One region of the Paenibacillus xylanilyticus genome, then DNA from elsewhere that is predicted to be linked to it. Evidence: a T-box and tRNA genes for the amino acid it is inferred to sense, from the RefSeq annotation. Region 1 holds a T-box; the other holds one or more tRNA genes.
What was found. A T-box is a leader RNA that pairs with one kind of tRNA and senses whether it is charged. The one in region 1 lies ahead of trpS (tryptophan--tRNA ligase), so its partner is inferred to be a tRNA-Trp.
Positions count from the first base shown of each region.

Region 2: it has a tRNA-Trp gene. The T-box ahead of trpS (tryptophan--tRNA ligase) is inferred to sense a tRNA for this amino acid. The anticodon was not compared.

Region 1 is NZ_CP044310.1:710,556-726,460, forward strand. It holds gene F4V51_RS03345 (ABC transporter substrate-binding protein) at 1-247, shown strand, start outside; gene F4V51_RS03350 (carbohydrate ABC transporter permease) at 387-1,289, shown strand; gene F4V51_RS03355 (carbohydrate ABC transporter permease) at 1,292-2,131, shown strand; gene F4V51_RS03360 (rhamnogalacturonan acetylesterase) at 2,254-3,417, shown strand; gene F4V51_RS03365 (sensory rhodopsin transducer) at 3,450-3,866, shown strand; gene F4V51_RS03370 (Ger(x)C family spore germination protein) at 3,932-5,089, opposite strand; gene F4V51_RS03375 (spore germination protein) at 5,086-6,555, opposite strand; gene F4V51_RS03380 (GerAB/ArcD/ProY family transporter) at 6,536-7,642, opposite strand; gene trpS (tryptophan--tRNA ligase) at 7,765-8,760, opposite strand; T-box leader at 8,917-9,244, opposite strand; gene F4V51_RS03390 (DMT family transporter) at 9,272-10,207, opposite strand; gene F4V51_RS03395 (aminotransferase-like domain-containing protein) at 10,380-11,759, shown strand; gene F4V51_RS03400 (glutamate-1-semialdehyde 2,1-aminomutase) at 11,856-13,175, opposite strand; gene F4V51_RS03405 (LCP family protein) at 13,272-14,315, opposite strand; gene F4V51_RS03410 (ABC transporter ATP-binding protein) at 14,529-15,575, shown strand; gene F4V51_RS03415 (ABC transporter permease) at 15,576-15,905, shown strand, end outside.
Region 2 is NZ_CP044310.1:1,781,063-1,796,967, reverse strand. It holds gene F4V51_RS08170 (class I SAM-dependent methyltransferase) at 1-580, opposite strand, end outside; gene F4V51_RS08165 (sporulation protein) at 807-1,580, shown strand; gene F4V51_RS08160 (hydroxysqualene dehydroxylase) at 1,750-3,123, shown strand; gene F4V51_RS08155 (hypothetical protein) at 3,231-3,521, opposite strand; gene F4V51_RS08150 (DMP19 family protein) at 3,624-4,193, opposite strand; gene F4V51_RS08145 (glycosyltransferase family 4 protein) at 4,421-5,581, shown strand; gene F4V51_RS08140 (HAD family hydrolase) at 5,677-6,339, opposite strand; gene F4V51_RS08135 (hypothetical protein) at 6,390-6,533, opposite strand; gene F4V51_RS08130 (Cof-type HAD-IIB family hydrolase) at 6,606-7,382, opposite strand; gene F4V51_RS08125 (GNAT family N-acetyltransferase) at 7,528-8,097, opposite strand; gene F4V51_RS08120 (YhfM domain-containing protein) at 8,130-8,546, opposite strand; gene F4V51_RS08115 (hypothetical protein) at 8,564-9,265, opposite strand; gene F4V51_RS08110 (hypothetical protein) at 9,353-10,132, opposite strand; gene F4V51_RS28815 (hypothetical protein) at 10,242-10,394, opposite strand; tRNA gene F4V51_RS08105 (tRNA-Lys) at 10,910-10,982, opposite strand; tRNA gene F4V51_RS08100 (tRNA-Trp) at 10,992-11,065, opposite strand; tRNA gene F4V51_RS08095 (tRNA-Val) at 11,070-11,145, opposite strand; tRNA gene F4V51_RS08090 (tRNA-Glu) at 11,270-11,341, opposite strand; rRNA gene rrf (5S ribosomal RNA) at 11,432-11,548, opposite strand; rRNA gene F4V51_RS08080 (23S ribosomal RNA) at 11,732-14,658, opposite strand; rRNA gene F4V51_RS08075 (16S ribosomal RNA) at 14,929-15,905, opposite strand, start outside.

The DNA.
Region 1 (15,905 bases):
CTCCGGCAAAATCAAGGATGCTATTGCACCTGAACTGAGTGAGCCAACGAAGCAGGTATTTGACTTTGTAGCAGCCATGGAACCAAAAGCTTCACCAATGAGTCCACCACCACCAGTGGGTTCTCCTGAAGTCATTGCGTCTCTGGCGGATGCCGTTGAGGAATTGAATTTCGGCAGAATTACACCGGAACAGGCAGCGGAGACATTCCGTAAAAACGCTGAAGCGGTTCTGGCCAACAATAAATAACAGTTGAATGATTGCTTGCTCATCCCACCCGGGATGACGGGGACTGGGGCTGCTCGCTAACCGCGGGGGCCTTTCCCCGTCCATTTGTGAATCCCCCGTTTGTCGGAAGCAGGCAGATCAATAAAGGAGGTTCATTCCGTTGAGGCAGTATTCGTCGTTGCGCAGAAACCTGACCGGGTACGCATTTATTAGTCCGTTTATTATCGGATTTCTGGGCTTTACGCTGATCCCGATGTTTGTGTCCTTATACATGTCGTTCACGAGTTATAACCTGTTCACTTCTCCCCGGTGGATTGGGATGGACAACTACACCAAAATGTTTTTTGAAGACCCGAAGTATTGGAACTCGGTTAAGGTAACCTTCCTGTATGTATTCATTGGTGTTCCTCTGAGACTGGTCTTCGCACTCTTCGTCGCCATGATCCTGAATACCGGTTCCCGTATGGTCGGAACGTACCGTACGTTGTATTATCTCCCATCCATTATTGGTGGTAGTGTGGCGGTGTCGATCATGTGGCGTAACCTTTTCAGTAATGAAGGGGTGATCAACAGTGCACTAACCGCAATCGGAATCGGGCCGATCAGCTGGTTCGGTGATCCGGATGCGTCCCTGGTGATGCTGATCTCGCTGTCCGTCTGGCAGTTCGGTTCCTCCATGTTGATCTTTCTGGCAGGACTTAAAAATATCTCCCCCGAGATGTATGAGGCAGCAGGGGTGGACGGCGCAAACCCGATACGCAAGTTCTTTAGCATCACCTTGCCACTGCTTAGCCCGATTATCCTGTTCAATCTGATTATGCAAACGATCGGTGCATTCATGACCTTCGTACCTGCATACATCATCTCCAAAGGAGAAGGTGGCCCAATGGATGGTACGATGCTGTACTCACTGTACTTGTTCCGTCAGGCCTTTATGTTTAACAATATGGGTTACGCTTCGGCAATGGCCTGGATCATGCTCATCATGATTGGTTTGCTAACCGTAGCTGTGTTCCTGACATCCAAGTTCTGGGTGTTCTACGAATCTGAAGGAGGGAAGTAACGATGGTTTGGAAAAATGTAAAGTGGCCGATTTATCACCTGTTCGTTGCAGCTTTAGCCCTCCTGATGCTGTATCCGGTACTTTGGATGTTATTCAGTTCATTCAAGGAGAGCCGCACCATCTTCGTTACCGCGGAGTCTCTCTTCCCGGCGGAGTGGATCTGGAGCAACTACGTGGATGGCTGGAAAGGCGCGGGCGGAAGACCGTTTATGGACTACATCACCAATTCACTCGTGATCGTAGTCATTTCCACCATCGGTGCCGTGTTATCCTCGTCGCTTATCGCCTTCGGATTTGCCAGACTTAACTTCAGAGGCCGCAGCTTCTGGTTCTCCCTGATGATGTTGACTCTGATGCTGCCGCATGACGTGGTATTGGTTCCGCAATACATTATCTTTACGAAGCTGGGCTGGTTGAATACGATTCTACCGATTGTGGTACCTACATTTTTCGGAATGCCGTTCTTCATTTTCCTGATGGTACAGTTCATTCGTACGATTCCAAAAGAGCTGGATGAAGCAGCAACCATTGATGGATGTAATAAATTCAGGTTGTACATTCAGATTATCATGCCGCTGATTAAGTCCTCGCTGGCGACTGCCGCAATCTTCTCCTTCTACTGGAGATGGGAGGATCTTCTAGGGCCGGTATTGTATCTGAACTCACCGGATAAATATACAGTATCCATGGCGCTCAAAATGTTCCTGGATAGCGAGTCTGCCTCCAACTGGGGTGCGATGTTCGCCATGTCCATCGTGAGCCTGATTCCGGTAGTAGCCGTATTCTTCATTTTCCAGAAACAGATTGTACAGGGCATGAGCACCAGCGGACTGAAAGGATAAACTGTATTCACTGTGGATTATCACTTCATCCAAAAGCTTAAACAGGGAGGTTGTTCCTATTGGATAAAGCTCGGGGTAGTCAAGCCGTTGCCACCGAAGCAGCGGTCTGCAATGAAGAGAAAATTACGCATTGGAAATTTGACTTCGGTCCAGGTGCGGGCATTGAAGGGTACCGGAAAGTGTCAGCCCATAGTACCTACAGGGATACGATCGGTTACGGATTTGAGCCGGATTCTCGTGTTTATGAGAAACAGCGGTTTGGTGAGACAGAAGATCGGGATAGTGTACAGCAAAATCAGCAGTACTCGGGGCAGGCCAATGTGTCTGCCCGATTGCGTTCAAGCTTCTGTATTCCACTCAAGGCATCGTTTATCGTTGATGTGCCGGACGGCACTTATCAGGTACTTCTCATTGCCGGAGATGAGCTCGCTGAGACGGTCACCAGAGTGAAGGCTGGCGAAGGCAGATTAATGCTGCCAACGATCCGTACTCTGCCGGGACAGTGTGCCGAGGTCCGATTTTCGGTTGTGGTCAGAGGCGGAAGGCTTCGTCTGTCCTTCTCCGGTCCGGCCCCGCGGATCAACGCCTTGGAGATTACGCTTGCCAATCAGACGATGACCGTATTCTTGGCGGGAGATTCCACGGTAACGGATCAGCCGGAGAGCGGGTACCCATACTGTGGCTGGGGACAGCTGCTGCCGGCTCAATTCAAGCATGATGTTGCTGTGGATAATCATGCACAATCGGGACGGAGCTCGCGCAGCTTCATTAATGAAGGCCGTTTGGATGCGATCATGAAGCGTATTAAGCCTGAAGATTTCTTGTTCATTCAATTCGGACATAATGATGAGAAGCCGGACCCGGAGCGGGGAACAGAACCGTTCACAACCTATAAGGAGTATTTGAAAAAGTACATTGATGCGGCCCGCGGAGCCGGAGCACGCCCGGTATTGGTGACGCCTGTGCATCGGCGCTATTTTGCGGACGATGGCACGCTGAATGACACGCACGGTGATTATATTATTGCCGTGCGGGAGCTGGCACAAGAGGAAGGTGTTCCGCTAATTGATCTTGCTGAACGCAGCCGTATTCTGTTTGAGCAGGCGGGAATCGAAGGCACCAAGGACGATTTCATGTGGGTGCTTCCGGGTGAATATTTGAACTTCCCGGCAGGGGTGGAGGATAATACGCACTTTCAGGAACGCGGCGGACGGCGACTGGCAGCACAAGTCGCGGAAGGAATCCGCGAGCTTGGACTGCAGCCGCTGCAAATGTATTTACGATAGGGCTAAATATCATGCATAGAGGGGGATTCCTAGTGGCAAGAGAGCATACTGAAGCAGGCCGTTTGGCAAATAGTAGGGCAGCCTTGGCGACAGGTCACACCTATTGGGTTATTCCAGACGGATACATACCGCCAGATAGCCGGGGCTCGCTGGAGAGTCATGAGAGCATCTGTGTTCTCAATACCGGTCGGGAGGAGGCGGTACTCGATATAACCATCTTCTTTGAAGACAGGGAACCGATCGAGAACATAGAAGCGAGCGTACCGGGAAGAAGAACCAGACATATCCGTACGGCATCACTTCATGCCGGAGAGCAGTCTATTCCCTCTGGTGTGCCGTATGCCATCACCGTTTCCAGTAATGTACCTGTCATCATTCAATACAGTCGTTTGGATACCACACAGCCCGAACTGGCACTGATGAGTGTCATGGCTTTTCCCCTGACTTAAATTTGCATGCCAAGACGACGAGCCACCTTGCAACTACTGCAGGTGGCTCGTCGTTTTTTCATATATCACTCCGTGTATTTGTATGTGCTGGCATTTAGGATTTTCACATGGACTTTCACTTTTCCAAGTTTGAATCGTTTGATAGGATCTGCCCGGTTCTGAACCTGCTCTTTCCATAGAGCGAGATCATGACGATACAGATGTTCCACCAGCCCGTAAGAATCGATCTGGCGTGATTTGGTTTTTTCGAACGTATCACGGATTTCGGACTCAATCTGTTTCCCGGCGGCTTCCTCCATCGTTTGGGGAGACTGGTGAGGGCCATGTTCTTCAACGATGATCCCTTCTGCCGAAGTAACGAGGTCGAAGGTGACCCCGCTTCCTTCCTTTCTTGCTGAAATTTTGGTATGCGGGTCATGCAGTTTCAGTGTCAGATCTGGCGTCTTACCTCCATTCTTGTATACGTACAATGGATACCGGTAGACATGTTCATAATTCACGAATCGGGTACCATTCGCTTCCTCGCCCGTCACTTTGCCTTGACTGGTGCCGTTTGAAATGACAAAAAATCCATCCGTTTTGATTAGAGGGGGATTCTTATCCCCATTAGACCAGGTTTGGTTCCTGTTCGTTATGGATGGTAACAGAATGACCGAAGCGGGTTCGCGAAATCCATCAAGAAGCTGATGAAGACGGATCGGTTCGAAGGAAGAGAACTGCTTATACAGCTTGACCGGTTCGAATAGCTCAATGGTCTGGGTGGATTGATTTAACAGGGCAGAGGGAGCAAGTACATCAGGGATGCTTTGTTCCGTACCGTAAATCCAAGGTGTATATCTCAGCTCACCGGAGTGCAGTAGTGTGTTGAAAATATCCTCGAGCTTGCCGTTCAGGGCGTTTTTCGATAAAACGATGGCCTTAACATGGGTCCACAGAGTTTGCTGCTGCGAAGTTTGATAGAGAGCGTTAATAGCCATGCTTAGTGTTGTTCCTTCGCCTCGCCCTATCCAGATCTCGCCTGCTTCCCGAGAAGTTGGTCCCTCCTGTTTGGCAATACTGGAGAAATCGATCAGCTGGGCGTAAGCGATATATTTATTATTCTCATAATCTATCCCGATTCCGGTGATGAAGTTAATGCTCTGAACCTCTTTGGAATCCCAGCAACCCGTCAGGAGGACCATGCAGCTTATAAGCAAGCCACCCAGGGAAAGCCATCTATTCACGGACGTTTCCTCCGTCGGGTGGAATCCTGAGTATGAAGTGCGGCCGGACGTTTGGTCCTTTTCATGGAAGGTTTCATGGATACGGATTGGGTAAAGTCACCGGGAATATAGGGAGATACAGGAGACAAGTAGGACACGCCATAACATTCCAGAGATACGAGATGTACCAGTAAAGCAAATATGCCAATCATAAAACCGAATAATCCGAGGAGGGCTGACAGGACAAGCATTCCGATACGAACCTGGGCTGTAGCTCCACTCAGTACCGTATTCACCAATATGTAGCTGGAAATAACCGAGATGGCGACGGATACAATGATGGTTGGTGAAGTAATTCCGGCGCGAATAGCTGCGTCACCAATGATAAGCCCACCTACCACGCTGACAGTCTGACCTAATGCACGCGGCAGTCTACGGCCTGCTTCGTTGAATAGCTCAAACATGAAGATCATTAGAAATGCCTCCAATGTCACTGGCAAGGGCAAGCCCATACGTGTTTCGGCTATTGTCGCCAGAAGGGGTAAAGGAATCTGCTCCACATTAAAGCTGGTTAAACCGATATAGAAGGCTGGAAAAAAGCAGGCAATAAGCAGGCCGGAAATGCGCAGAATCCGTTCAAATGTCACAATAAAGAAAGGGGTACTCTCGTCTTCCGGTGATTTCAACTGATTAAACAGGGTTGTTGGGGCAATGATGGCTATAGGTGAACCCTCAATCAGAACAGCAAAACGCCCGTTTAAGAGTGAGTCCACGACGTAATCAGGACGCTCCGTATTATCGGTGAGCGGGAAAATACTGCGAATGCCTCCCATCATGGCACGTTCCATAATGGAAGTTCCAAGAAGGCCATCCAATTCAATCTGCTCCAGGTTTTTGCGAGCTTCCTTCAGAATTTCGGGATTAATAATGTCTCTCACATACAAGAGGGCAATAGAGGTTTGGGTTCGGCTGCCCTTCACATATTTTTCATAACACATGGAAGAGGTTTTCATTCGTTTGCGAATGAGAGCAATATTTACGCTTAATTCTTCGGTGAATCCATCACGGGGACCTTTAATCGATGACTCAATCGCTGATTCCTCAGGATTTCGGCCTGGTATACTTGCAATATCCAGACTGCAGGATTGCTCACCGTCTCCGAAAATGAGCAGCAATTGTCCACTGAAAATCAGAAGGTTGATATTTTCTGCATCGGTAAGATCTTCTATTGGATTCAGTGTTAATCCCAATTCTTTGGGGTGGGCTTCTTCAATAAGCAAAGAATGCTCTTCCAGCCGGGGAATAATGAACTGGTTAATTTGTTTGCCATCGGTCAAGCCGTCACAATATAGCATAATTACCGACTTATCGGTTTCATTTTTGGCAGGAAAAGTCTGAATAACGACATCCGCACAGGGATCGAATTGTTTTTTCAAAGAGGCAAGCAGTGTTTCATGGGACGTGATGTCAATCGCTTGGTGCTCCATGATGTTTCCTCCTCTGATGGCGTGAACTGACGAATCCAACGGCGGTGGCAATAATGGCTAATCCGCTTAGATAAATGAGATTGATGGGAAAGACGTAATCGACCAGCAGCTTTTCGAATGTCATATCGTCCAAACGGTACAGCATGGAAAGAATAAACAAAACAGCGATCGTAACCATGCTGATTAACCTTCTGGAGGTGCTCTTAATATTCCAAATTTCTACCACAATATACATGGCAAGGCTAATTCGGGTAAATGAACCCGCCAGCCATTGATAGATCGAGAAGAAATCGGTCTGTGCAATGTATTTGCCCAAGGAGGCAATCCGCCATTCCTCAAAAGCAGGATAACGCATTTTGGCCGCTTCAAACGGATTGAATTCTACAATAGCGCCAATGAGCGGGCCGAGTGTCAGTCCAAGGATAATAAACGCGAGCATAACATACTGCCATACACGGATTCGTTTAGCCAAGTGTGGCTGGATATACCAGATAAAGAGCAGCTCAAACATGCCTGAAAGGCTGTACATCATGCCATGGAAAACGGGTTGCCAGCCCTGTTCAAGTACAGGGAGGAGACGGCTGTAATCCTTGTATTGGGTATTTACGATTGAAACATAGATGCCAAGCACTACAACGAGAGGCAGAACGAGTCCTGCTGTAAATGCGAGCGAACGAATGCCTTTGTAGGCAGCATAGGCACAGAGCGACATAAGCGCAATACTTGTTGCCAATACCGGTGTCTCCGTCAGGTAATTGGTTTTGGCCCATGTGGTGGTATCGTGCAGGGTGAAGTAGATAACTGACAGGAAAAAAAGGCTGTTTCCGATCCGAAGGATGAAGCCCAGAGGCTTGCCCAGATGGGAAGTCAGCCATTCGTGTAAGGTTTGATGCTGAAGAAAACGGGAGACATAGGAAAGCATAAGCGCAAATACAAGATAGGGTCCTGCCGATAACAGGACCGAAAGCCAGGAGTCTCTTTTAGCCGCACTTAACAAGGCAGGAATGATCAGGACGTGGCTAATCAGACCGACAGATAACATGATTAACATCAAGGCTTGCAAAAAAGAAGGTTGTCTAGGTTTCATGCGGAGGGGTCCCCTTTTCGCGATAGACTATCCTCAGCATTGTTAACGTGATTGGGTTGCTTCATACAGTGAATAGTTAAGTTGATGTATCCCATGCTGTATTTCAGGTTTGTTCCTTAACTTCACAGATCAAAATAACGAATCCCCATCGCTTCTCGTACTTCATGCATCGTTTCCCGCGCGACTTTGCGAGCCTGACGAGTACCCTCGACAAGGATTTCTTTCACCTCATTCCCGCGCTGCTCATAGTAAGCACGCCGCTCACGAAAGGGTGAGAGCAAATCGTTAATCGCAGTGCCGGCCAAATGCTTGCAATCGCTGCATCCAATGAAACCCTGGCTGCAGCTGGCATGAATTTCTTCAGCGTACTCCTTCCGGAATAACTGATGGTATGCAAATACCGGGCAGATATCGGGATGGCCTGGGTCGGTACGATGGACACGTGCAGGATCGGTCTTGGCCTTGGTCAGTTTGGCATGCACATCATCCGGACTCGCATTCAAGGAGATAGCGTTGCCCATACTCTTGCTCATTTTGCCGATCCCATCGAGTCCGCCAAGCCGCTCACCAGTCAAAATGCGTGGTTCAGGCAAAACAGGAGCGTAGAGCTCATTAAATCTCCGGACCAGTTTGCGTGCAGTCTCAACATGTGGAATCTGGTCTTCACCTGCCGGAACGAGTGTCGCTTTGCAGAATGCAATATCAGCGGCCTGACTGACCGGATAGCCCAAGAAACCGTAGTACAGATCCGTATATCCGCGATCACGCGCTTCCGTTTTGATGGTGGGGTTGTGCCGAAGCGTGTTCACGGTGACAAACATGGAGAAGATCACCGTTAATTCCGCAATCTCCGGAATCATGGATTGAATGAACAGTGTGGCTTGGTTAGGATCAATACCTACAGCGAGATAATCGAGAGTCACTTGATGGACACTGTCTGCAATCAACCCTGGCTGATCATAGTGGGTGGTTAAGGCCTGCACATCTGCCAGTAAAATATAGGTCTTGTATTCATTTTGCAATTGCACCCGGCTGCGCAGGCTGCCCACGTAATGGCCGAGGTGAAGCTGCCCCGTGGTTCGGTCTCCAGTTAAAATAACATCCTTGCTCATATTCATGGTTCATTCTCCTTTGATTTTGGATTTGTTCGAGCATTCTAATCTGCTGACGCCACCAGCCATCTTCCACGACCATCACCCCCTTTCAGCCTGTTACAGTATGCAGGTATCAAAAAAAGCCTCGTCTTTCATCCTGATTCCCGTGAGGGAACAGAATAGAAGGACGAAGCTTGTGCTTCGCGGTGCCACCTTAATTGGCCGCTGGTTGCGGCCCGCTTGGAGATACGGATCAAGATTGATGGTCAGGCTGATTGAAAAACCAGACCGGAACCAGCATATCTATCGATCGATATCCTGTCCGTGGATAACGGCTGAACATGCCGCCTTGCCTACTTACCGTTCTGCACCCCGATTACAGGATACAGGCCGTGTTCAGCTTGGAACTCCGAAGCCCATTTCCATACGACCCGTGCACCGGCTTCCACCATCCGCCGGCTCTCTGGAGCACGCTGTCGTATGTACTTCACTTCATCATCGTTGATAACGTCCGTTTACAATTTTTCACATTGTATCATGCTTTGATTTTACTGACCAGCCTGTGTTTTTTGCCGCTCATATTGGTTCCGAGTACACCTGCAATAATCAGGATCGCTCCGATAACATGGTAACTGCTGACGGGTTCATGCAAAATCCAGGCGCCACCCGCGATGGAAATCAAGGTGGAGAAGTTGCTGAATACACTCATCTTCGAAGCTTCCAGATGGGTCAACGCGTAGCTGGACAGCAGAGTCGAAATCATGGTGGAGAGGATGGCCAGATAGGCCAGCGCCCCTAGATAAGATTCATCCCTGAGAGGTTCTACATAATCGCTTATTGTACCGCTGGATAGATGACGGATGACGGCAGAGACGTTAAAGACAAGACAACCGACGAGCAGGGTAACCCACGTTAATTCCATCGGCTTATACTTCTGGGTGAGCGGTCTGGCAAGCACGCCATACCCTGCAAAGCAAACCGTGGAGAGCAGCAGCAGGGCAATTCCTTTGAAATTACCTGAAGTCATTCCGCTGCCTTTCATCAGGAAGATGAAGACCACTCCGGCAACAGAAAGAAGCAGGAATAGCTTTTGCAGCACAGATGTCCGTTCTTTCAAGAATACTGAAGCCAGAATAAGGGTGAAGACAGGGGCCATGGCCTGAATGATTCCGGCCTCGGATGAATTGGATGATACAAGCCCAAAGGCCTGAAAGGCAAAAAACAAAACCGGCGAGAGCAGACCGAGCGGTATGATTCGCCATAGATCCCGCAGTGTGAGCCGGATTTCGATCCATCCCAGGACAACCGGAATGCTAACGACGAGAAGGGATAGGGCGAACCGATGTGCAAGCACATCCATCGGGTGTGCCACATGGACGGTCATTTTGACAAACAGAAATGATAAACCAATGATAGCCGCATACAATACGGCTGCGGTATAGGCATAAGCCTGGGTACGTGTCGTATTCATAATGTTCCTCCATATAGCCTGATTATGTTGATTGGACTAGGCAAAGACATTGATTGTTATCACGTCCTGTAAGATCTTTGCTTTATTCAATATACGGTCAGTTCAGTCATGGTACAATGATGAAAAGTAGAGATTGTACCGGTACAGTTATGTGGAAAGGAAAATTTAATATATGAAAAAATATGAAATAATCGCAGAGTCGCTGCAGCGTTGGATACAGGAGCAGCTGCAACAGCGGGGGCATCAGCAGTGGATGGACAAGGGAATCAAACTTCCGGCAGTGCGTGTGCTGGCTGAACAATATCAATGCAGTGTAAGCACGGCGATTCGTGCGTATCAATGGCTTGAGCAGCGACATCTGGTGTATGCCGTCCCTCAGTCGGGATATTACGCTGTCCAGAACGGAGTGGGGGCAGAGGATGTGGACTGGAAAGAGCCGCTGGACTTCGCTTCTGCTGCTCCCGATCCCCGTGTATTTCCGTATTCCGATTTTCGTCATTGTGTTGATCAGGCGATGGAGAACAATCAGGCGGAGTTGTTTCTGTATGGTACGGAGCAAGGATTGCCATCCCTGATTCATTTGTTACAGAGGCAATTCGCCGATTATCAGGTGTTTGCCCCTGCGGAACAGTTCTTTATTACATCTGGCGTGCAGCAGGCGCTCGCTGTAATGGCCCTGATGGCTTTTCCGAATGGCAAGAGACGGGTGCTGATTGAGCTACCAAGCTATCATCTTATGCCGTCCCTGCTGGAAGGGCTGAATGTACCATTTACGGGAGTAAGACGAACGCTGGAAGGTCTTGATTGGGAGTCGCTGGAACGGCAATTTGGTGAAGGCGATATTAAATTCTTTTACGTCATGCCACGCTTTCACAATCCGCTGGGGACATCCATGACTTTAGCCGAGAAGAAGAGATTAATTAAGCTGGCCGAACGATATGACGTGTACTTGGTGGAGGACGATTATTTAGCCGATTTGGAGGAAAATACAAAACAGGACCCGCTATTTTCTTACGATACTGTAGGCAGGGTTATCTATTTGAAAAGCTACTCCAAAATTCTGTTTCCCGGCCTGCGCATTGGTGTAGCTGTCCTTCCCGCGGCTCTTGCTCCTTCGTTCGGGAGACACAAAAAAATGCTGGATATCGACACCTCGGTGCTGTCCCAGGCTGCACTGGAGGTCTATATTCGCAATGGCATGTTTGCACATCACGGGAAAGTCATTCGCAGTCGTTATGCAGCCCGGATGCAGAAGGTTCATGAGCAGCTGGCTGCCGATCCGGAGTTTAGTCCCTTTGCCAATGCTCCGCGAACAGGGGGGGAGCATACCGTGCTGCCACTAGCCGGCAATATGCCGCTTGGCGTGTTGTTATCAAGGCTGGAAGAACGCGGAGTAATAGCAGGTACAACCGAGCGTTATTACCCTGAGGGAACGCAGCAGGATAAAATGCTTAGGCTGAATATATCCAATGTGCCGAAGCAGCGGATTGAGGAGGGTATGCGGATCATTCGTGAAGAGATCGTCAAGCTGCAAAGCGGTAAGATGAAGTGATATATTTGCGGCCCCAAAATACAAAAAGGCGTGCAGCCAAGCTGAATAATCAGCCTGATTGCACGCCTTTATCTGGTTCAATTGAAATCTTAGGAACTACTCTTGAGCCATCGCCTTGAAGGAAGCTTCAGCTGCTTCCAGTGTTGCCTGCACGTCCTCATCTGTGTGAGCTGTAGTCAGGAACCAGGCTTCGTACTTCGATGGAGCCAGGTTGATACCGCGGTTCAGCATATGCCGGAAGAAGGAAGCAAACCGTTCCCCGTCTGTATCTTGGGCTTGATCATAATTTGTTACCGGGTGATTGCAGAAGTGTGTGGAGAAAGCGCCACGAATCCGGTTAATCGTCAGATCAATGCCATGACGATCGGCAGACGCCTGCAGACCTGATGTCAGCTCAATGGCCAGTCGTTCCATTTCTTCATACACACCTTCGCCCTGCAGTACTTCCAGACAAGCGATACCTGCGGAGATGGAGGCAGGATTGCCGGCCATTGTTCCAGCCTGGTATGCAGGTCCAAGCGGAGCAACCTGTTCCATGACATGCTTGCGTCCGCCATAAGCTCCGATTGGCAACCCGCCACCGATGATTTTGCCGAGTGCAGTCAGATCGGGTTCAATCTCGGCATGATTGGCAAGACCGGCATACGTTTGGGTTGAACCATAGTGGAAACGGAAAGCCGTAATGACTTCGTCATAAATCACCAGTGATCCGTTAGCACGTGTCATGGCGCACAACCCTTCCAGGAAGCCTGGCTCTGGCATAACCATGCCGAAGTTCCCGACAATGGGCTCCACCATAACCGCTGCAACGTCATCACCCCAGCGCTCCAGGGCATCTTTCAGGCCATCCAGGTCATTATAAGGGACCGTGATCACTTCATGTGCGATGCTGGTTGGAATTCCTGCACTATCCGGAATCCCGAGGGTGGAAGGGCCGGAACCTGCAGCAACCAGCACCAGATCGGAGTGACCATGGTAACAGCCGGCGAATTTTACGATTTTATTACGTTTGGTGTAGGCACGGGCCACGCGGATGGTAGTCATCACTGCCTCGGTACCGGAGTTAACAAAACGTACCTTATCCATGGAAGGAATGGCTTCCTTCAGCATTTTGGCAAGCTTGATTTCAAGCTCGGTTGGCGTACCGTACAACACACCATTTGCTGCTGCTTCACTAATGGCTTGGGTAATATGAGGGTGAGCGTGTCCGGTGACAATAGGGCCATACGCTGCCAGATAATCGATGTAGCGGTTGTCGTCAACATCCCAGAAGTGTGCGCCCTGCGCTTTTTTCATAAAAACGGGTGCGCCTCCGCCAACGGCTTTGAATGAGCGGGAAGGACTGTTTACGCCGCCTACAATATGTTCAAGTGCCTCTTTATATAAGATTTCGGATTGGGGACGAGATGAGTTCATGGATTTAATTCCTTTCGGCTATGAATTTTGTTGCAAATTTTTCGTAACACAACACAGCGAGAGGGCAGCATAATGGCTGCCCTCTGCGTGTTTACATTACTGAGCCGGTTGCTCCGACTGTTGGTCTTCACCGCTTGCTGTTTTATCTTCGGTTCCAGTTGTACTGTCTTCCGGTTCAGCGGGCGGATGAATAATATCCTGAATATGCTGCTTCAATTTCTCTTCATTGGTTACCGTCAGGACTTGTGCTCCACCTGCGGTCCGCTCTTCCTTCAGCATGTTCATCGGCGGAATTTGTTCGCTGCCGTTCATGCTGCTCTGATATCCAAGTCCACCCAGCTTCCACATATCCGAGAGTGTCAGGTTTGTATCCACATAAGGGCTTACCTGTTCCAGAATGGTAGGAAGCTTGGCAATGGTAGTCGTAGATTGCATTTTCGCCGCTACGGCTTTCAGGAATTCACGTTGACGCTCGGAACGAGCGAAGTCGGACATCGCATCATGACGGAAACGCACATACATAAGTGCTGTTTCACCATCGAGATGCTGATAACCTTTTTTCAAATCAATATCGTATTCGTTATTGTCTGCCTTGCTTGTATAGTGCATGTCCTTCTCTACGTCAAAATCCACACCGCCAACGGCATCCACCAATTTGATGAATCCCTGGAAATCGGTATACACATAATATTGGACAGGAATCCCCAGCAGATCGCCAGCCGCTTTCATCGCTGCATTGGGACCGTGGGTAATCGCGGTGTTAATCCGCTCCTTGCCATATCCGTCTATATCGACGTAAGTGTCTCGCAGAATGGAGAACAGGTTGATTTTTTTGGTGAGTGGGTCGAGCGATACAACCATCATGCTGTCCGAACGGGGAATTTCCCCTTCTTTGAGGCCACGGGCATCAACACCCATAACCAATATATTTACTGTTTCAGTGCCTTCCCATTTTGGAGGGTCCGGTGTATTCACTTTTTCGACATTTTCAATACTGGCGAACGGAGATTCGTCGCCTTCCTTCTGCAAGCCATTCAACTGATTGAGAATAGAACCGAAATAAAATGCCGCTGCGCCTCCAACGATCAGAACAAAGGCGGCAAGAGAAATCCATATGGTTCTCTTCGTCTTTCTGGTCATGCTAGCTCTCCTTTGTATTTGAGATGAAATAAAAAAACGAGTTCAGTTTCCGTAGTAACATAGCCTGAAGCCTTCCGTGCACGTCCCTTCCCTAACAGCTGTCAGAGGACGCAGCTTCAGCTATTTTAAAAGCTTGCTGAATTTTGACTGATACCATTATAATTTCTTTTTGGGCTACAAGCAATTTCAACAAAATCCAAGTGAGGTATAATCATGCTGGCGATTGATGTCAAAGATTTGCGCAAGTCGTTTAGCGTCCAGAAAAGTCGGGGTGGACTGAAGGGCGCATTTCAAGATCTGTTTAAACGCGAATACCAGGAAGTATTGGCGGTGAACGATATTTCGTTTCAGATTCCCCAGGGTGAAATCTGCGGATATATTGGAGAGAACGGTGCCGGTAAATCAACAACGATCAAGATGTTGACCGGCATTTTGGTGCCTACTTCAGGGCATATATCGGTTGGTGGATATGTTCCGTACCAGGAACGGGAGAAATTTGTACAGAATATTGGTGTCGTATTTGGTCAGCGGAGCCAGCTGTGGTGGGACATTGGCGTGATTGAATCATTCCATCTGCTGCGTAAGGTATACCGTGTGGACGAATCCGATTTCCGCAAACGGCTGGATGAACTGGTTGAGCGGCTGCAGCTGCAGGATCTGCTGAATCGTCCGGTTCGCAAGCTCAGTCTCGGGCAGCGGATGCGCTGCGAACTGGTGGCCGCCTTGCTGCACAATCCGGATATTGTTTTTCTGGATGAGCCAACCATTGGTCTGGACATTGTCGTCAAGTCGGAGATCCGAGAATTCCTGAAGGACATGAATAAGGAACACGGAACAACCATTTTGCTGACAACACACGATCTGCAGGATATTGAAGCACTGTGCTCCAGAGTGATCATGCTTGATGCCGGGAATATCATCTATGATGGCGGTCTGGATCACTTGAAATCCCAATGGGGCAAGGAACGGGAAATTCGTTTCAAGTTCGGCACGGGTCACACCATAGCACAGATGCAGGAATGGACTGCCGCCATGCCCGTACGCTGGACGGTAGAGAACGAGCTGTCCGCATCGGTCTGGATTCCGCTGGAACTCAATGTATCCGATGTCCTTGGCCGTGTGGTGGGACAGGCTGATATTACGGATATTCAGATTATTGAGATTAATACCGATGAGATTGTACGGAGTATCTACCAATCCGGTTCTGCCGAGCGTCCCGAGATTGTGGGAGCAGGGAAAGAAGCGGTGGGTGTATCCTAGATGAATAGTGCATTTTTTGATTTTATGCGAATCCGGTTTCTGACGATGCTGGCGTACCGGGTGAATTATTATTCCGGCATTTTGATATATACGCTGAATATTGGCGTGTATTACTTTACATGGCAAGCCATTTATGGTGGAAGTGGAGAACTGGGTGGATTTACGGCAGCCCAGATGACCACGTATGTGGCGGTATCCTGGATGGCGCGTGCATTTTATTTTAACAACCTGGACCGTGAAATTGCCGCAGATATCCGTGATGGCTCCATTGCCATTCAATTTATAAGGCCGATTAATTACGTTATGGTCAAAATGATGCAGGGTCTCGGT
Region 2 (15,905 bases), 1.1 Mb from region 1:
CGGGCAGTGTGTAATCTGGATTGCCTGGAACATCGGAGAGAAAAAGTGCAAATTCCTGTTCATTCGGGAAAATCATGAACGCCTCATTGAACTCCTCAATCTCAATCTGCTCGTATCGGTTGCGCAGCAATCGTTCCTTCACCTTGCTTACGTCTGTATGTATGCCGAAGATCATGCCGCCACTTCGCAGCACTCTTCCATGTTCAATGATGGAAGTAGGCCCTCTGCGGTCATAGATCAGATCAAACTGTTCATTTTCAAAAGGGACTTCGGTCTTCGTTGTGGCATACACAAACTCAACATTGTTCACTTCGCTTGCCGCTTCAAGTGCAGCCTGAGCGATATGAAGCAGCTCCTTGGAATTATCAAAACCGGTAATATGACGGGTATATGCCGACATTTTCAGTGTAAAATCCCCATCACCACAGCCCGCATCGAGCACGGATTGATGCTCATAAAGCAACCGGATCAACCGTTCTTCAAAAATGTGCTCTGCCGATTGACCTTCCCAGGTATATGTAGACCTTGCCTTATACCCTCCGTTTCGCAGGGCGATCATATCGTACCAATCCATTCCCATCGTTACAGCTCCTTCCAGAAGGAAATTCCTAATTAAACAATATTCGACATCTGGAGTTCGTTTCTCCTGTCTTTTCACTATATTATTTTTGGACTAAGCGAGTGCTTTGCTCGTTCTGAACAGCCATTCACAACAAATTTGAAACGACTATCTCATCGATTCCGTATTAAGGTCGAAGTCATATTATTTTCCATGTATAAACCATTATGATCTGGAGGTTAAACGGATGTCTTTTTTCAAGAAAATGTTAGCCAGTGTAGGTGTGGGAGCAGCAAAGGTCAACACGGAACTCGATACACCAGAGGTCGAGCCAGGAGGAGTCCTTAAGGGAACCGTATATATTCAAGCTGGAGATGTGGAACAAAATGTGGACCGGATCTATCTGACCATCAACACGCATTACATAAGAGAACGTGATGATCGCAAAGTAAGGGAAACAGCCGTGGTGGCCAAATATTTGCTGACCGAAGGATTTACACTTCAACCTGGGACGAAGCTTGAGAAGCAGTTCTCGTTCGACCTGCCAGAAAACCTTCCAATCACGCTCCATAGCGCAGAGGTCTGGGTAGAGACCGGCCTGGATATCTCAAGTGCCGTTGACCCTTCAGATAGGGACAGACTTCGCGTTGTGCCCACTCAAAATATGCGTACCGTGCTGGATGCCATCGACATTCTTGGTTTCCGGCTGCGGGAAGTAACCAATGACTATGCTCCAAGACTTGGCGGCAATCTGCCATTTGTACAGGAGTTTGAGTTTGTGCCTACAAACAAGTTCAGAGGATACCTGGATGAACTGGAAGTGCTGTTCTATCCGATGGGCGATTCCATGGAATTGCTGCTGCAGATCGACCGAAGAGCACGTGGTCTTGGCGGCATTTTTGCAGAAGCGATGGGTACGGATGAAAGCTTCGTACGTTTGCATCTCTACGACAGACATTTGGAGCGAGGAGCTCACTCTGTAGCCCAAGGTCTTGAAGAAGTCATTTCCAAGCATCTATAAATTCAATTCTTGTCGTAAATCAACAGCTCTCAGGCTGCATTTCATGCGGTCAGAGGGCTGTTTTTTCATTTGTTGATTAATTAATAGCCTCCTACGGGATCTTCTTGATCAGCTTGCCTGCTGGAAATAATGGGTATATTAAATAAAAAACAGAGGAGGCGAGTTTCACTTGAGTGCACAACGTGAGAATCAGGAAAAGAACGAAGATTCAACGATTATCATTGGCGCAGGCCTGGCTGGTTTAAGCTGTGCCTTTGAACTTGCGGACCACGGAAAGCCCGTACTGATCCTCGAAGCAGCCCCATATGTTGGTGGACGCACAGGTAATTGGGAAGAGCGCGGGATGGAAGTGGAATCGGGATTTCATAAATTCATTGGATATTATAAAGAATTGCCAAAATTACTTGAACGGGCAGGCATAGATTTGGATCAGATGCTGGCGTGGGAAACAACCATGCAAGTCCGCCATCCTGATGCTGAGGAGTACGGTGATTTTGGACTGGACATTATCCATGCTCCTCTTAAAACATTATCAGGCGTACTAGGCAACAATGATTTTATTACACCTAGCGATAAGGCCTCCCTTGTCCCGTTTCTGACTGCAGGGTTCAAGGACTGCGTCTCCCGCCCTGAAGAACTGGATGAGATCTCGCTGCTTGATTATGCAAAACAGCATGGAGTAAACGAGCAGGCGCTGGAGCGCATCGTTGAACCGTTATCTTCCGGCATTTTCTTCATGCCTCTTGAGCAATATTCGGCATACGCCTTCTTCGGCCTCTTTCTTCCGGGCATCCCGCGAATTCATAAAATGCGGATTGGCGCCTTCACCGGGGGCATGACGGATGTGATGTGCACTCCTCTTGCAGCAGCAATCGAGCAAAAAGGAGGGCAAATTCGAACCAACGCCCCTGTAACCCGATTGTTAGTTGGAGCGAATGGTTTGGAAGGTGTGGAATTAAAAGATGGTGAACAAATTAAAGCGAAGCGAATCGTCGTGGCCGCCAATATCCGTCGTTCCCAGCAATTGCTTGAGGAGCATTTCAGTGAGCATGAATGGTTCCAACCTTTCCTGACCCTGGAAGCGATGCCGCATGTTACGGTACAATTCGAATCGGCACTTCCTCTTCTGCCCGAAGACCGGACAACCTTTGGACCCGGTACTGATGTTGGTTCGTTCGGAGAACAATCCCGCACTACGTTTCGTGGACGACCTGGGAGAGCTTCCATCATTATGGTTAACCCGGATGAGCTGATTGATCTGCCAGATGAGGAAGTCTGGCATCGGGCTCGGAAAGGCCTTGCTGCCATCGGACTTCATGAAGGGGTCTCATCCGTAACCGAGTATCGTATTGTACGAGGAAATGAAAACTTTTATCGAATCGCCCCAGGCAATGAACGCAAGCGTCCCGAACAGGTGACTCCAATCCGTGGACTCTATCTTGCTGGTGATTATACCAAACAGCCCATGTTTACCACGATGGAAGGCGCCGTGTTATCTGGTCAGAAGGCAGCAGCTGGCATTCTGAAGGAAGCGACTGAATAATCATCTGGCTTGCTAATATCGATACAGCAAAATGGGCAGCCTTCGCCGTCATGACCTGACGAGCCGGGCTGCCCTTGGTGTATAGAAAAAATAAGATCTCATAAACTCTAAGAACGTTGCTTTCTCTTCATGAGGCCTGACCGGATTCCATAATAAGCGGCGGCAAACAGGATAGAACCAACCCCATAGAGAAGAATCAAGCTCGCATCCCATCGAACGATAGCTCCAAAGGCAACTTGGGTTTGCAAGTTAGTAGCCGATGAATAGCTATCTGACATATCAGGTACGTAAGTCGCTGTCATCCACATACCTTGAACTACCTTCCAACCGATCAAACCCAAAATCATGAACAGTGTAACCAGCAATGATTCAACGCACAAACGCTTATTGATCCTCATCCGTTGGCCCCCTTATACACGGTGTGTTTATCCATCAGTGTGGATAAAATAAGATCCACTACATCACCTGTCTTTTATGGTAGCTCTCCCCGTGAACTGAATTTAATTCTTCAATATGTGCTCGATTTCCTGTCTTAAGCTGTCTTTGTTATTGTCCACATATTGATACAGAAGATCGAATACCTCTTCATTATCTTCCTGCATGCTCAAGCTTCCGGCTTGCAATTCTACCCGCTGCAAGACTTCATGAATGTGCGGCCCATGTGTTTTCAGCGACGTGGCTACATCGTGCTCAGACAATGCATTCACATTCTGCCTCAGTTGCTCGGAAGTGACGCCACTCCCGGATAATTCGTGCTGGATACTCTTCAGGATCTCGGCATCAGCCTCGTTCCCGATCCGCTGCATCGCGGTTATCGTTTCCTGCAGGAATCCTCCACTTGCATTCTCCAAAAATCCAGTCATGCCGTTCATGGACAGCTCGGTATCCAGATCAATAATCAGGATAACGTCACGCAGAACCTGCGGAAGTTCAGGCCCACATTCACGAATGGTTGCAAACTCCGCACGGTATAGATCCATGGCCACACTCCCCACCACTTCTTCCCCAGACATGGCTTCAAGCTGATCCAAAGGCAATAATTGTTGTAATTCTTCCTGTAAGGTATTCATCCATTTCCTCCTATATACACTAGACCCATTTGCGGTCCAAACAACCTCTCGGTCGTTTGAACTTTTATATCATAGCAGAATAACCTATTTTAATTGAATACATTCATCATTTCTCCTGGACAGGCTATCTTCAAATTTACATAGAGTGTCTTGAAGTTAACCTTCATTTGACCTGCGGAAAACGATCCATTGTTATGATCTTCACATCAAGAGTCATGGGAGGGGTAATGATGCGCCTGGCCTTGTTTACCGACACCTACATTCCCGAAACCAATGGTGTTGCCGGTACGCTGCACCGCCTGAGTAATCACATGAACCGCAGAGGTATCGAACATCTGCTGTTTACTCCGATGTCTGTCATTGATGGCAGCGACTCCGCTTCGGTACGAGCGGTCGCCAATATCCCCTTTTTTCTGTATCCGGAATGTCGGATCGCCTTACCTAACCGGACCTCCATCCATCAACAGCTGCAAGCTTTTGAGCCAGATCTGCTGCACATCGCCACACCTTTCAATATGGGACTTCTCGGTCTCAAGTATGCACTCAAGCATCAACGGCCTCATGTGGTCTCCTATCATACCCACTTCGATCGCTACCTCGAATATTACCGATTGAAAAGCATGATTCCTCTCTATTGGAAGTACATCAAATGGTTTCATCGATCCGCCGATGCCACCCTGGCACCGTCCTTGGAAACTTTAAACACACTCCAGTCGCAAGGTATTCAGCGTCTCAAGCTCTGGTCACGCGGCATTGACTGCGATCTATATGCACCAGATAAACGAAGAGATGCGATTCGTACTCGCTACAATATAACAGCCCCTCTTATTTTACTCTACGTTGGACGAATTGCCCCAGAAAAGGATATCGCTACGCTCACATCTGCCATGCAGCATCTGCCTGAACACATGCAATCCCGTGTACATTGGCTCATTGTTGGGGACGGACCCCTGCTTCCCAAAATGCGTTCGCAATGCCCGCCGAATGTGACATTTACCGGTTATATGCATGGCGAAGAGCTTGCTGCTATGTATGCTTCTTCGGATTGGTTTGTGTTTCCTTCCTGTACAGAAACTTTTGGAAATGTGGTGCTGGAAGCGATGGCTTCCGGACTGCCTGTTCTTGCTGCAAATGCGGGAGGGGTGAAGGATCTGGTGATGCATCACCGCAGTGGTGTTTTGTTTGAGCCGGGCAATTCCGAGGCCCTGATTCGTGAGATATGTCTCTGGGGCGATCACTTGGATCAGCTTCAGTTAATGGGTCTGGAAGGCAGGAAGCTGGCTCTCCAGCGATCCTGGGAGCATATTTTTGACGGATTGATCAGGGACTACGAAGAAGCTATTGAGAACCGCAGCACACGCTCGAAGTCTCGAATCATAACAGCCTGAACCTTGTTAGATAGACAATGCTTGAATTTGAAGTCGGTAATGCTAGAAAAAGTGGGGATGCAGCCAGCATCCTCACTCTTTCAACTATTCCTTTCTTATAGCAAGGGCAGCAATTCACGCAGATGCGTGATAGAATGCAGAGGACGGGCCGTGATGCTATCCTGCCAAGGCTGGTTGACTTTCATCCAGATGGTGTTCATGCCTACATTGGCAGCTCCCTCAACATCGTTCGTCGGATGATCTCCTATGTAAATGCACTGCTCGGGAGACAGACCGAAATGATCGAGTGCTAGTCGAAATATCTGCGGATCGGGCTTTTTCACCCCAGCTTCTTCCGAAACAATAATCAGGTCAAAATCATCTCGAATTCCAAGCTGATCGATTTTGCCATACTGTATATCTGTTTTGCCATTGGTGATTAATCCGGTTTGATATTTGCTTCGGAGCTGCTGCACCACTTCCCGCGCCTCTTCCATCAGCACCGCGCTTCTTACGTACTCCTTGCCATAGAACTCCATAAGCTCATCATGTGGCGGATACACGAACCAAGGCAGCTCCTGCAGCAATTCATGGAATAGAAGCGGTTTATCCTTATAACCATCTTGATCAAGTTCAATAATTCGTTGACTGATATTATCGGTAGTTTCCAGATGGCTGAAGTATGTCTTTAACAGGCTTTGGGTAAATCCCTCGAAAGTTCGCGTTCTGTTCAAAATGGTATTGTCCAAGTCAAAAATAATGGCTTTAATCTGGTCCATTGTACTTCACCCCCCTTAGCTTTGCCTTAAATTTCGTAAATCGTCCCTCGCTAGGAGTCTTTCTCCAAAAATTGCTCCAGCTTCTGATTTATTCGGGCTTGCTCCTGCATTATTTTTTTGGTTTTCACTTCGATGCTAAGTAACGTGACTGTCATGACCAAGATACACACCAAAAGAATCAATTCTTCGATCACCCTCACCTCTTTATCTACCATTTTATATTAAAATCCATATTAAGGATATATTTTACATTAAATCCTTGTTGCTCATATCAGCTTAAACTTCTTCAATGCATGGGTGACTCCGTCCTCACTCGCCTTTAGAGTAACGTAATCTGCGCTTTGTTTAAGACGTTCTCCCCCATTTCCCATTGCGACCCCGAGGCCAACAAACTCTAGCAGATCAATATCATTCTCTCCATCACCGAAGGCCATGGCTTCCTTTCTGGTCAGATGGAGATAGTCAAGGACTCTCGCAGCAGCTGCAGATTTGGATACTTCGTTTTCTTCCAGCACATTGAACACATACGGATGAAATCTCACAAAGCGCAATGAAGAAAATCTGTCCTGAAATTTCTCTGCCTCTGTCTCATCCGCATATAAGCACATGCAAACCACTTCCTGCTCCAAAGAATCCATTTTCTGCGGAGAATGCGTTACGCCAAGGGTTTCCTGCAAGGCTCCTATGACGCGGACATCCTTGGCACATACACCATTCATTGCAAACGACTCTGTAAAATAGGAAATGCTGTGATTGTTCAATTCGGCAAATTCACTTAATTCCCGGACCATCTCTCCAGAGAGCACGGACTTATGTATAATCTCATCCCCGATTTTGATCAATGCCCCATTGGCTGAAATAATGGTATCAATCCCCAAATCAATGAACTCCTCACACAAACTGTAGGGCCTGCCTGTGACAAGCACCACCCGTATGCCTTTATGTATCAATTCGCGAATGGAATCCGACGTAGATGATGATAAACCACGGTCTGTTTCGCTCAACAATGTACCGTCTACATCGAAGAACACAATTCGAATCAAACGTTCTTCCCCCTAATCTGCATAAATTGAATTGAATACACTATGGAAGACAAACCTCAACAGAAAGACTCCTCTTATTTTGAATGTCTCACTTCTTAAAAGAGATGACCCCTGTGCAATCCAGGCTGTCATCTCTTTGGGGCTTCTAATTTGCTGCAAAATCCTCTACACTGCATAACCACACCATATGGTCCGTTCCCTCGCCCCAGTAGTTGTGTGCCACGGTGTAGGGCTCTCCAAACTTTCGCTTCCACTTCTTCTGCGCGGTCCGGTAACCGCTATCCAGGCAAAATTGCTTAACCCCTCGCTTCTGAAGTTCAGTTGCGAGCGCCCGAATGAGCATCGAGCCCAGTCCCTGACCTTGAACTTCCGGCAGTATGTATAAGCTACCCAATTCTCCGATATGATTCAGTCGATTCTCACTGAGAATTCGGATCTCCTCACCGCAGGGCGCATATGAAATCGTCCCAACGACGTTATTTCCGCGTTTAGCCAGCAGAAAAAAAGATCCGGCATCAATAGACTCACTAGACTTGTCCGGATGTAATGTTGATTGAAGCAGCGACTTTTTATGTTCAATTTCATCCTTAATATCATCTTGAAGTGAACCCAGTCCCTCTTGATTAAACGCCTGCGTAATGGAACGTTCAAACACCAGGTAGGCACCTTCCACATCTGTTGAATTTAAGGGTTGAGTGATAGTTAGTTGATCCATATATAACGGTCTCTCCATTTCATGATGTCTGATTAATCAGAATGCTTCTCAATTAATGCTCTTAGTTGATTTGCATACTCTAGCGATATGCTATATCCTGTGGTGGTGTCTATCCCGTCTACCAACAGGGCCTTCATTTCAGGATCAGTACCTATTGAAAAATCATATTTGGTCACGGAATGATCCGTATTTATTATACTCATCTTGTATTCCGCGGCATAATTCAGATTTCCGGGTAAAAGTTCCGCGTTTTCTATCGCATTCATGATCACCCGAACTTCGCTATGCTCATCGAACTGAATATCTTGGCAAGCTTCAAATGTGTAATCGGGGTTACAGGTTAAAGTGATGAGCGAGGGAAGATTTTCATCTGAACCAGAAGTATCGGTATGTGTGCAGCTCGCAAGGATAACAGCGAACAAACATAAGAGCAGTGCTCCTTTTTTCATCCGCAAACACCCCCTCGTTATCTTCCCATATCCACATTCAGATGCTGCAGCTCAGGGTCCCAAGATTGGAATAACAAGCTCAACCGCTGCACCGTATCGGTCACAAACGCCTGTACCAAATCATCAGTCAAGTATGTGGGCACGATTCCGGGCTCATTGGCCTGCTCGTTAAAAAATGAAATTGTACGATCCCTCCAGCGCAGAATCTCTTCTGCGGTTAAACGACCCTCGACATCATAACTCAGAGTATTTTTAAGCATATCCCATGCATCCCGACTCCAACTAGCATAGTGATAGAGGTTAAAATCAATCTGATCCGTCTCCTGGTAGTACAAACGGCCAAGTTCATCCTTGGTTCGCTTCACATCGTTGGTTTCATCCGTGCTGGTGACTCGTTCCACAAATTTAGGATACACACTCCGGAACCAGTAATAATCCGTCATGCAATGCATGAAATAACCGCGTACAAACCACTTCCAGCCTTCATCTGAACGTTGTTGAATATAGACGGAGTATAGCTCTTGTAAACGTGCGATATATTTCTCGTCATCCTTAGGGTTGAAGTGAGTGTATTCCTTGTCCTCCCTCGTTGTACCCTCACGCATGTGAATGGAATCCGGTGCGATATTCCCAAGATAGAATGAACCTTGTTCAACACGTTCTGGAGTGGCATCAGCAAATAGCACAGCGACATGTAAGTGAACCATAGGCAATGGCATGGAATATTCTCCTTTACACAAGAGTCTGCTGCTCATAGAACCGATAAGAAACATTACTTAACAGCATTTAGCCGAGGAAAAGCAAATTCATCCCTGAACTCGTTCTAACAGAATTGTATTAAACAACTGTTCCAAATCTGTATGAAGAGCCGGCTGTTCACGAACCAACAGACTGATGTACTCCGATCCGCACTCATAGAAAACCAGACGGTTATAAGGGGCTGCGTCCCCCCAATGATTCAATTCCAGCCCGAATTTTTCTCGTATCCGATTCTCGATATATCGCGCATAGCCTTCGTTCCACTCCAGCCAGTTCCAGTACTCTCCTTGTTCCTCTGTTAAAGAGCTGAATAACGCTTTTCTTGCTGATTGTACCTCGACTACATCCCCGCTCTTTAAGGCAATCAACAGTGAATTGATCCGCTGGATCACATTCTCATCCTCATAAGGGAATTCGTAATCCAGCTCCCATGTCACACGTTTAATCTTCTCCATCCTATGTTTAATGGGAAGACGATTTCCGATCTCCCCATATTTCTCATGGACATAACAATGAACATACTCGTGAAACAGAAACACTTTCTGCTCAAAATTTTGGAAGGCGGAGTCTGTCACAATTGCACACATTCGTGCGTTCATATGGTGCACTGGCATGGCTGCCAGACACTCGTCAGGGATATTTAGATCATCCGGAACAGTTTTCACCCATTCATACTGCCCTTTCTCTACCGAGTAATCATACATATATAATAGGGCTTCAAATGCAACAACCACAGGATAATGCTCTGCAAATAAAGGATGTATGCTGACCAAGTCTTTTTGAAGCTCGTTCAACTCGTTGATTTGTTCTAAGAAAGTATCCACCATGTCATTTGCCCTCTCTTTACTTCATTGATGTATTAATCATACTAAACTAGTAGAAATAAAACACTGAGAGAAAAATGATAATCTTGTGGTTGGTTGATTCATGATAGAATTAGAAACGTCCCCCACGTTTCTCGCTTAGATAGATATCCAGTGCTTGGATTCCACGTTGAGCGAGTTTTATAAACAGGATAAGAGCATACAGACCCAATCCGTATAACGCCAAGTTAAATATAATTGCAAAGGATGACACTATTGAAAACAATACTTTTTCCTCCTAATCCACCTGATCAAAGCAAAAATGTCTAAGCTACAGGCACGTTATTTTTTAATTATCATTCCTATTCTAGCATATTTTCCCTGAAATCACTTTCAAGAGGATTAATGAGTAACACTACCCCAGTACATGCTCGCGTACAACCGACTAACGTATAGCAAACTAACATTACGTTTTCAGTAGTTCAATAATCGCAGTTCTTCGGACAGCCCGTAAATATTTATGCAGTCATTAATATTTTTCAAAGCCTCGATGCTCTTCACATTTGGGGACTTCAATATCGTCTCGTATACTTGGCTTCGTCTTACTCTTCTTTATCGTTACATGCCATAGAGTTTGAGAATACACGAAAAAACCCTTGAGTTTTCCTCAAGGGTTTCTTATATTCAGCAGACTCCATCGTTAGTGTAGTTTACTCTCAGCTAAACTAACCATGGTCCATTTTGATAATTTTAGAAGTTACACGCCGGATGAATGATCGCCCGACACGGAGATAGAAAAAATGAGCCATGAAGGGCTCGAACCTTCGACACCCTGATTAAAAGTCAGGTGCTCTACCAACTGAGCTAATGGCTCATAATAAAATGGCAGGGGCAGCAGGAATTGAACCCACACCAACGGTTTTGGAGACCGTTGTTCTACCTTTAAACTATGCCCCTATAATGGTGGAGGCTGAGGGGCTCGAACCCCCGACCCTCTGCTTGTAAGGCAGATGCTCTCCCAGCTGAGCTAAGCCTCCATATCTATGACCCGTAGGGGATACTCTCACTTCGCTCGAGACTGCGCAGCAGTTGCTAACGATGATGATCCTCCGACGAACCTTTGGGATTCTCATTCCCTTGTTGCTTTAAGAAGTAAAGTTATGACCCGTAGGGGATTCGAACCCCTGTTACCTCCGTGAAAGGGAGGTGTCTTAACCCCTTGACCAACGGGCCTTAATAGCTCTCAACAAACAAGAAGCTGTAAAATATACCAACTGGGCTTTTGGATCATATGAGCCAAAAAAAATACCCCAGTGGGGTTTCGCTTGGCAGCGTCCTACTCTCCCAGGACCCTTCGGTCCAAGTACCATCGGCGCTAGAGGGCTTAACGGTCGTGTTCGGGATGGGTACGTGTGGAACCCCTCCGCCATCGCCACCAAACGAGCATTTGTGTAACAAATGCGTTCGCGTTCCATTCGGTCCTACACATCGGTGTGGATGAATGGTTCAGCGTCTGTGGAACTGAAAATCATACACACATTGGAGTGTTGTACCGATTTTCATTTCAGAGATTATTCTCTGAAAACTAGATCCGAAACGAAATGTGCGACTAGAACCTGCAATTTGGATAAGCCCTCGACCGATTAGTACTGGTCAGCTCCATGCATTACTGCACTTCCACCCCCAGCCTATCTACCTCGTCGTCTTCAAGGGGTCTTACATACTGGGAAATCTCATCTTGAGGGGGGCTTCACGCTTAGATGCTTTCAGCGCTTATCCCGTCCGTACATAGCTACCCAGCGGTGCTCCTGGCGGAACAACTGGTACACCAGCGGTACGTCCATCCCGGTCCTCTCGTACTAAGGACAGCTCCTCTCAAATTTCCTACGCCCACGACAGATAGGGACCGAACTGTCTCACGACGTTCTGAACCCAGCTCGCGTACCGCTTTAATGGGCGAACAGCCCAACCCTTGGGACCTACTTCAGCCCCAGGATGCGATGAGCCGACATCGAGGTGCCAAACCTCCCCGTCGATGTGGACTCTTGGGGGAGATAAGCCTGTTATCCCCAGGGTAGCTTTTATCCGTTGAGCGATGGCCCTTCCATGCGGTACCACCGGATCACTAAGCCCGACTTTCGTCCCTGCTCGACTTGTAGGTCTCGCAGTCAAGCTCCCTTATGCCTTTGCACTCTTCGAATGATTTCCAACCATTCTGAGGGAACCTTTGGGCGCCTCCGTTACTCTTTAGGAGGCGACCGCCCCAGTCAAACTGCCCACCTGACACTGTCCCCGTACCCGCTAAGGGCACCAGGTTAGAACCTAGATACGATCAGGGTGGTATCCCAACGGTGCCTCCACACAAGCTGGCGCTCATGCTTCAAAGGCTCCCACCTATCCTGTACAGATCGTACCCAAATTCAATATCAAGCTGCAGTAAAGCTCCATGGGGTCTTTCCGTCTTGTCGCGGGTAACCTGCATCTTCACAGGTATTAAAATTTCACCGGATCTCTCGTTGAGACAGCGCCCAAGTCGTTACGCCATTCGTGCGGGTCAGAATTTACCTGACAAGGAATTTCGCTACCTTAGGACCGTTATAGTTACGGCCGCCGTTTACTGGGGCTTCGGTTCACAGCTTCGGGATTACTCCCTAACCGCTCCCCTTAACCTTCCAGCACCGGGCAGGCGTCAGCCCGTATACTTCGCCTTACGGCTTCGCACAGACCTGTGTTTTTGCTAAACAGTCGCTTGGGCCTTTTCACTGCGGCCCCCTCGTGCTATTCACACTACCGGGGCACCCCTTCTCCCGAAGTTACGGGGTCATTTTGCCGAGTTCCTTAACGAGAGTTCTTCCGCGCGCCTTAGAATTCTCTTCTCGCCTACCTGTGTCGGTTTGCGGTACGGGCACCTTCATCTGGCTAGAGGCTTTTCTTGGCAGTGTGAGATCATGACCTTCGCTACTGTAATTTTCACTCCCCATCACAGCTCAGCCTTAGATGTGCGGATTTGCCTACACATCAGCCTTACTGCTTGGACAGACATCCATCAGTCTGCGTCACTACCCTACTGCGTCCCCCCATCGCTCGTAACGATTTACGGTGGTACAGGAATTTCGACCTGTTGTCCTTCGACTACGCCTTTCGGCCTCGCCTTAGGTCCCGACTTACCCTGAGCGGACGAGCCTTCCTCAGGAACCCTTAGGCTTTCGGCGGATCAGATTCTCACTGATCTTTTCGTTACTCATACCGGCATTCTCACTTGTATAATGTCCAGCGCTCCTTACGGTACACCTTCAACCCTTATACAACGCTCCCCTACCCCTGATGCAAGCATCAAGCCATAGCTTCGGTGGTGTGTTTAGCCCCGTTACATTTTCGGCGCAGAGTCACTCGACCAGTGAGCTATTACGCACTCTTTCAATGGTGGCTGCTTCTAAGCCAACATCCTGGTTGTCTGTGCAACTCCACATCCTTTCCCACTTAACACACACTTGGGGACCTTAGCTGATGGTCTGGGCTGTTTCCCTTTTGACAATGGATCTTAGCACTCACTGTCTGACTCCCGGAAGTAAGTCTATGGCATTCGGAGTTTGACTGAGCTTGGTAACCCTTGCGGGCCCCGCACCCAATCAGTGCTCTACCTCCACGACTCTGTTTTCCGAGGCTAGCCCTAAAGCTATTTCGGGGAGAACCAGCTATCTCCGAGTTCGATTGGAATTTCTCCGCTACCCCCACCTCATCCCCGCACTTTTCAACGTGCGTGGGTTCGGGCCTCCAGTGCGTGTTACCGCACCTTCACCCTGGACAGGGGTAGATCACCCGGTTTCGGGTCTACGTCCACGTACTACGAGCGCCCTATTCAGACTCGCTTTCGCTGCGGCTCCGGCTCTTCACCTTAACCTTGCACGGGAACGTAACTCGCCGGTTCATTCTACAAAAGGCACGCCATCACCCCTAAAATGGGCTCTGACTTCTTGTAAGCACACGGTTTCAGGTTCTATTTCACTCCCCTTCCGGGGTGCTTTTCACCTTTCCCTCACGGTACTGCTTCACTATCGGTCGCTAGGAAGTATTTAGCCTTGGCAGATGGTCCTGCCGGATTCATACGGGGTTTCACGTGCCCCGCACTACTCGGGATCCGTCTCGGAGAGAGCAGACTTTCAATTACAGGGCTTTTACCTTCTTTGGCGGGCCTTTCCAGACCTCTTCGTTTAACCGGCTCCTTTGTAACTCCATGTGAGACGTCCCACAACCCCAGAGAGCAAGCTCTCTGGTTTGGGCTGTTCCGCGTTCGCTCGCCGCTACTGACGGAATCACTATTGTTTTCTCTTCCTCAAGGTACTTAGATGTTTCAGTTCCCCTGGTATGCCTCACACTAACCTATGTATTCAGTTAGGTGTAACTGGATATTACCCCAGCTGGGTTTCCCCATTCGGACATCCCCGGATCAAAGCTTGCTTACAGCTCCCCGAGGCAGTATCGTTGTTCGCCACGTCCTTCATCGGCTCCTAGCGCCTAGGCATCCTCCGTGTGCTCTTAGTAGCTTAACCAAATGCTCATGATGAGCAATGCAGTTATCACTAATATTTGAAACTTGTTTACACAAGTTCAGCTAAAAGGAATGTTCTAATTCGCAATTTTCGTTTCGATATCTAGTTTTCAAAGAACAAGCTCCATGCAAAAGCAAGCTGTTTGAGAGTTTGAGCTCTCAAAACTGAGCAACGAGTGAGTTAAAAGCTTTACGGAGTAAAACTCGCTTCGGAAGCATACTTCCTGAAGACTTGTTGAATGTTTCCGCTACGGGAAACGATTCTCCATAGAAAGGAGGTGATCCAGCCGCACCTTCCGATACGGCTACCTTGTTACGACTTCACCCCAATCATCTATCCCACCTTCGGCGGCTGGCTCCTTGCGGTTACCCCACCGACTTCGGGTGTTATAAACTCTCGTGGTGTGACGGGCGGTGTGTACAAGACCCGGGAACGTATTCACCGCGGCATGCTGATCCGCGATTACTAGCAATTCCGACTTCATGCAGGCGAGTTGCAGCCTGCAATCCGAACTGAGACCGGCTTTTTAGGATTCGTTCCACCTCGCGGCTTCACAGCCCGTTGTACCGGCCATTGTAGTACGTGTGTAGCCCAGGTCATAAGGGGCATGATGATTTGACGTCATCCCCACCTTCCTCCGGTTTGTCACCGGCAGTCACCTTAGAGTGCCCACCCGAAGTGCTGGCAACTAAGATCAAGGGTTGCGCTCGTTGCGGGACTTAACCCAACATCTCACGACACGAGCTGACGACAACCATGCACCACCTGTCTTGAATGTCCCGAAGGAAAGGTACATCTCTGCACCGGTCATTCAGATGTCAAGACCTGGTAAGGTTCTTCGCGTTGCTTCGAATTAAACCACATACTCCACTGCTTGTGCGGGTCCCCGTCAATTCCTTTGAGTTTCAGTCTTGCGACCGTACTCCCCAGGCGGAATGCTTAATGTGTTAACTTCGGCACCAAGGGTATCGAAACCCCTAACACCTAGCATTCATCGTTTACGGCGTGGACTACCAGGGTATCTAATCCTGTTTGCTCCCCACGCTTTCGCGCCTCAGCGTCAGTTACAGCCCAGAGAGTCGCCTTCGCCACTGGTGTTCCTCCACATCTCTACGCATTTCACCGCTACACGTGGAATTCCACTCTCCTCTTCTGCACTCAAGTCATCCAGTTTCCAGTGCGATCCGGGGTTGAGCCCCGGGATTAAACACCAGACTTAAATGACCGCCTGCGCGCGCTTTACGCCC